Regions from separate parts of the Thalassobacterium maritimum genome, predicted to be linked through region 1. Evidence: riboswitches for the same ligand, from Rfam matches in the RefSeq annotation. Region 1 holds a riboswitch; the other holds the start of a gene.
The links. A riboswitch is a leader RNA that binds a small molecule or an ion and turns the genes downstream of it on or off. The one in region 1 is predicted to bind thiamine pyrophosphate.

Region 1 (3,262 bases):
AATGATGGGCGCACAGGCATCTCACGACCAATACGAAAAAATCCTCAGCTACATCGATATTGGTAAAAAAGAAGGTGCTGAAGTGCTGCTAGGTGGAGCGGCTTTTGAGAATCCTTCGTATGCATCCGGCCACTACATACAACCTACGGTCTTTAAAGGAACGAACAATATGCGTATCTTCCAAGAAGAGATCTTCGGTCCTGTGGTCAGCGTCACGACCTTTAAAGATGAAGACGAAGCACTGCAAATTGCCAACGACACCCTTTACGGCCTGGGTGCTGGAGTATGGACGCGCGATGTGCACCAAATGCAAAAATTCTCACGGGGCATCCAAGCAGGCCGAGTCTGGTGTAACTGCTACCACGATTACCCCGCCCATGCCTCCTTTGGTGGTTATAAAAAATCTGGAATTGGACGCGAAAATCATAAAATGATGCTCAACCACTACCGTCACACGAAGAACGTACTGACTTCCTACAGCAAAGACGCCCTCGGTTTTTTCTAAGAATGCCTGAACAAGTTCAGATTACAAAAGCCGCTGCAGAGATCGTGCGTCAGCTCAAAGTAACGCACGGACCACTGATGTTCCATCTAAGCGGTGGCTGCTGCGACGGCTCCGCGCCCATGTGCTTCGCCGAAGGCGATTTCATACTAGGTTCACGCGATCTACAAATAGGCAACATCGAAGCATGTCCCTTTTACATCGCCGCCGACACATATAAATATTATAAAAACTCCGCAATTACCATCGATGTCACAGCAGGCCGAGGCGCCAGTTTCTCTTTAGAGATCCCACTCGGCGTACGCTTTCTAATGCGCTCGGAACTCCTAACAAAAGATGCCCCTGCAAAGTAAACCCCTCGGGCCTGCATTTAATAATTCCGCTCAAAAACGCATCCCTCCGATGTAGAACGACGGCGAGAGCCGTTGTCTCCTGTTGCAGCCCAGTAGGTGAAAAAGGTAGCTCTTGACAAGGATGCGCGAGGCCCGTTTGTCTAGCGACCTTCCTTAGGGGTGACCTGACATGGTCTGAGATGCTTTCGAATATGGCGTAAGCGATCCCTTTGAACCTGATCCGGTTGACACCGGCGTAGGAAAAGGAATGGATCGCCCTCCTTTCGGCGGTTCACCTTCAATCGCCCAAGGCCGGATCTCAACAACACTAACATTGAGATCCAACATGAAACAACACATCAGCGCCATCGCGCTAATAAGTATCAGCAGCGTCGCTTTCGCACAAGAAAACGACATCCAAATGCTGCCCACCACCGTCGTGACTGGCGAACTCTGGGAGTCTGACATCCAGAACACCACTGCCAGCGTCACCGTCCTCGACCAAGCCGCTCTCGAAAATAATGGCGTTCAGCACTTCGAGGATGTGATCAATGCCATCCCCAATCTAACTTGGACCGGCGGCAGTTCCCGCCCTCGTTATATTCAGATCCGTGGTATCGGCGAAAACTCACAGTATGAAGGCGAGACCCCTGATTCTTCAGTGCGTTTCTTAATTGACGACCTAGACTTAACAGGCGTCGGCACGGTTGGTAATCTTTTCGACGTGCAACAAGTTGAGGTGCTACGCGGCCCACAAGCTGGTGCTTTCGGTGCCAATGCAGCGGGGGGCGTCGTTCGTATAGTCAGCAACGAGCCCACTTCCTATTGGACAGGCCAAGTCGAAGCCACTGTCGGGAATGACAATCTTCGTTCAGGCGGCATCGCTGTGGGCGGTCCAATCATCGAATCAAATCCCGAACAACTGACTTTCCGTCTTTCCGTGCATCAATTGGAACAAGATGGCTTTCGCGAGAATAAATTTCTAAACAAAGACGACAGCAACGGACGTGACGAACTGACAACACGTCTAAAAGTCCGCTGGCTCGCCAATCAAGATTGGCAATTCGACACAAATTTCTTCTATGCAAATGCTGACAACGGCTTCGATGAATTCTCGCTTACGAACGACCGCACTCAAGTATACTCTGACGAGCCAGGCCGCGACGAACAGGAGAGCATGGGCACCAGCCTTCGTACGAGATGGAGTGGCCTTGATGAAATTGACATTATTGGCGTCACTAGTTTCACCAAAACAAATTCCACCTATAGCTACGACGGCGACTGGTCAAACCCAACGGACCCACTCTACGTATACACTGATTTTTTAAGCTTAGACCGCTCTCGAAATGTATTTAGCCAAGAAATCAGCCTAAATTCCAAGGCACAGACAAATGCCCTAGGCATGATCGACCGCTGGACAATTGGCGTTTACGGACAATCCCTGAACGAAGACTCTAATGCCGCATGGACAACTAGTGGGTATCTTTGGAACACTGACTTTAATTCTGAAACACTCGCACTCTTCGGACAAGCTACTCATGAGTTTAATAATACTACACGTCTCACGCTTCAATTACGCGTCGAGCATTACTCAGTTGAAGTTGCAGCAGATGGCATAGGTCCTGACGCCATGTGGGCCCCCGTAGTCCCCTTTGATTACGAGCTTGATAGCTCTGAAACACTTTGGGGTGGAAACATCACACTTGAGCACGATTTATCGCAAGCCATGCAAGCTCATATTGCTCTAGGCCGTGGATACAAGGCAGGTGGAGCCAGCACACCAAACTTCACGGGCTTAACAAATATTACATACGAAAACGAAACACTCTGGACAGTTGAAACGGGACTACGTGCTCGTCTCTTCGACAACGCCGTCGACACCAGTGTAACTCTCTTCTATATATATCGCGAAGACCCTCAGTTCCGAGATTCGGAGGGAGCCGGTAGCTTCTTTGATTACGTAACAACGAATGGAGACACTGCCAAGCATTGGGGACTCGAAGGTGACGCAACTTGGTATTTCGCTGAGAATTGGAGTTTGAGTACTACTTTAGGTCTACTTGAGGCAGAGCGCAGTACATATAACGCTGGAGGAGTTAGTGTCAGTTCGCGCGATGTGGCAAATGCTCCTCACTTCACATATAGCGCTCGCTTAGATTACAATTCAGCTGAAGCCTTATTCGGAAGTATTGAACTAGTAGGCAGCGACGAATATTATGAATCGAACAGCCATACAGAAAAGCGTAATGCGTTTGCAGTCGTTAATGCTACAATTGGCTACCGCTATAAGAACTGGACCTTCACAGTCTGGGCCAAAAACTTACTGGATGAAGAATATGAAGAGCGAGTATTCTTCTTTGATAATACATACGATGACAACGATGAACGCTACGAGTCGCCCGCCAATCCGCGCGTATTCGGGGTGACC
Region 2 (3,262 bases), on a different contig from region 1:
CCAGCGGAACTCGAAGCGCGCCTTCGAGAGTGCATTGTCACGGTATTGCGCGGCCGGATGCCCTTTGCCGAGGTCGGCGGCATGCGCGGCGATCTTATAGGTGATCACTCCCTCGCGCACATCGTCCTTGTTGGGCAGGCCGAGGTGCTCCTTGGGAGTCACGTAGCAAAGCATCGCGCAACCATACCAACCAATCATGGCGGCACCGATGCCGCTGGTGATGTGGTCGTAGCCCGGCGCAATATCTGTCGTGAGTGGTCCAAGTGTATAGAACGGTGCTTCATCGCACCACTCGATCTGCTTCTTCATGTTTTCCTCGATCATGTGCATCGGCACGTGCCCGGGACCTTCGTTCATGACTTGCACTCCGAATTTCCAAGCGCGTCGGGTGAGCTCACCCTGAGTTTTCAGTTCGGCAAATTGCGCCTCATCATTTGCATCTGCAATGGAGCCTGGACGCAAACCGTCGCCGATCGAAAAGGAGACATCATAGGCGGCCATGATTTCGCAAATATCATCCCAGTGAGTATAAAGGAAATTTTCTTTATGGTGCGAGAGGCACCACTTCGCCATGATCGAACCACCGCGACTCACGATGCCCGTCATACGCTTCGCAGTCATCGGCACAAACGGAAGCAGCACGGCCGCGTGAATCGTAAAGTAATCCACCCCTTGCTCGGCTTGCTCGATCAAAGTATCGCGGAAAATTTCCCAAGTCAGGTCTTCGGCCTTACCGTTGACCTTTTCCAGCGCTTGATAAATCGGGACCGTGCCGACTGGCACCGGGCAATTGCGCAAGATCCATTCCCGCGTCTGGTGAATGTTCTTACCCGTGGAAAGGTCCATCAGTGTATCGCCGCCCCACTTCACCGACCAGCGCATCTTTTCAACTTCCTCTTCGATCGACGAAGCCACAGCGGAGTTACCAATGTTGGTATTAATTTTTACCAGGAAATTCCGGCCAATAATCATCGGCTCCAGCTCGGGGTGATTCACATTACAAGGAATGATCGCGCGGCCGCGGGCCACTTCGGAGCGCACGAACTCCGGCGTAATCTCGTCGGGAATCGAAGCGCCAAAGCTTTGCCCGGGATGCTGGATATTCAGCGAATTTTGATCCGCAGATGCTGAAATTTCGGCACCCTGCTTCGCCGCCTGCAGTTTCATATTTTCACGGATCGCGATAAACTCCATCTCCGGCGTGATGATGCCCGCACGTGCATATTGCAGTTGAGTCACCACCTTGCCTGCCTTGGCGCGAATCGGACGGTGGCGCGTATTGTCGAATTCGATCAACTTGCGTTGGCCATCCTTCATACGAGCCCCCGCCTTATGCACCTCAGAGAGATAGCCATCATCCTGCGGTTTCACCTCGCGGCCCTCATATTCCTCCACGTCGCCGCGCTCCCGAATCCACGCCTCCCGCATGCGCGGCAGGCCCTGAGTCACATCACCATGGTAGCTGGCGTCGCCCCATGGGCCCGCAGTATCATAGACGCGCACCGGATCATTGGGCAATTCGCCAGCGCCATTCGGTAGAATTGTTGGCGAGAGTTTAATCTCACGCATGGGCACCTTCAGGTCAGGACGCGAGCCAGTGATATAAACACGCTCGGAATTCGGGAACAAGGTATGGCTCGAAGTAGTTTCGTTAATGGAATTTTCTGGCATAATTTAAGTGAGTCACGATCCGCCTCACACTGCCTCGAAAAAATCCCGCCCAACAGCCCCAGAGGTCCATTCGACTCGATAATCCCTACGGCGGTGTTAACACGCATCAGGTTCAAAGGATCTACGGGTGGAGCGCACCCAAATCTCAGCTCCACGCCTGGAGCTCTCCTATATCTAAGACCTCCACGCGTAATACATCCTCCACCGAATGCAAATTAAAAAATCGCATTAAGTGCGCGATGACGTGCCCCCAAACAGTGTGCCCATCCCAGCGATACGGCATGGCGGTTGCTAGGGGTCCTGCATGCATAAAATTCTAATGATACTCAGCAGCACGCTGCTTGCTCTGACGATTGGACATAGTGAAAGCACCCAAACCATCTCCGGAAGGGGCGCTAACAGCGACACAACAGCGAAACAAATTATGGCTCTACCAGACGATCCTGCCACCACTACCGCCGACCGCGAATTAATGAGCTATGCCTATGCACTCGCTGAGCGTGCGGTCGAACATGGCAACCACCCCTTTAGTGCACTACTCGTCAAAGACGGAGAAATCATCTTTGAATTTGAGAATGCGGTCTACACCCTGCAGGACGTCACTCAGCACGCGGAAACCGGACTGATCAGTCAGGCCACGCGACAATTCGATCGCGCGACACTGGCGGCCAGCACCCTCTACGCCAGCACGGAGCCCTGCATTATGTGCTGCGGAGCGATACGCTGGGCAGGCATCCGTAAGGTAGTCTATGGCACCACTTCTTCTAAACTCACTGAGGTGATTCGCCAGATCTATCCCGCTGCCGCCAAGAACCCGCTGCCGGAAAGTCCTCTCGCAATCCGGGAAATTTTCCAACGCACCGAGCCGGGAGTTCAGGTCTATGGGCCTCTAATGGAAGCCGAAGGCATTGCCATCCACGCAAAGTACTGGGGAGAAGACCCCGTGCTACGATCGATCCTTGGCAATCAATAATCTTCGATCTAAAAATCTCAAAATCAAATCTTGGTCATCGGAGCGAAAACACTCAGATTCTCAAGCTATGGCTCAAGATCCCACTCCTCCATTAAGCGAGTCCAGTCTCGCAGCGCTGGCTTCCATTCCTTTCGACGAGGCTCCCTCGCCGGGCTATGTCGTGCATCTGGATCAACTGGAGAAGAACTGCCAGCTCCTGCAATCCGTCTCTGAGCGCTCCGGCGCCAAGGTGCTACTGGCCCTCAAAGGCTTTGCCTGCTTTAGCACCTTTCCACTGATTCGCAAATATTTGAGCGGCACCACTTCCAGTGGCCTACATGAAGCCTTACTTGCGCAGGAATCTTTTGGCCCCGAAGTGCATGTCTACTCGGCCGCCTATAAGCCGGAGGAAATTCAAAAGCTCAGCCGCTTCGCTCACAGCCTGGTTTTCAACTCTGCGGGACAACTGGCCAAAGGCCTCAGCGCGCTGGAAGGCCAGCGACGCCCGGAATTGGGTCTACGCGTCAACCCGGAATACTCTGAAGTGGAGACTGAGCTCTACGATCCCTGCGCACCTTCGTCGCGACTGGGCACCACGCGCGCCGCCCTTGATCGCGCGCTCGAAACGCTCCCCAAGGA

Region 2: linked by a shared signal. The riboswitch ahead of thiC (phosphomethylpyrimidine synthase ThiC) and the one ahead of QEH52_RS10650 (TonB-dependent receptor) in region 1 are both predicted to bind thiamine pyrophosphate.

The regions. Positions count from the first base shown of each region.
Region 1 covers NZ_JARXHW010000022.1:34,094-37,355, forward strand. Annotated here, with positions in the region: gene QEH52_RS10640 (aldehyde dehydrogenase family protein) at 1-505, shown strand, start outside; gene QEH52_RS10645 (DUF779 domain-containing protein) at 508-855, shown strand; TPP riboswitch at 1,001-1,114, shown strand; gene QEH52_RS10650 (TonB-dependent receptor) at 1,181-3,262, shown strand, end outside.
Region 2 covers NZ_JARXHW010000009.1:5,744-9,005, reverse strand. Annotated here, with positions in the region: gene thiC (phosphomethylpyrimidine synthase ThiC) at 1-1,671, opposite strand, end outside; TPP riboswitch at 1,737-1,851, opposite strand; gene QEH52_RS05585 (nucleoside deaminase) at 2,096-2,644, shown strand; gene nspC (carboxynorspermidine decarboxylase) at 2,712-3,262, shown strand, end outside.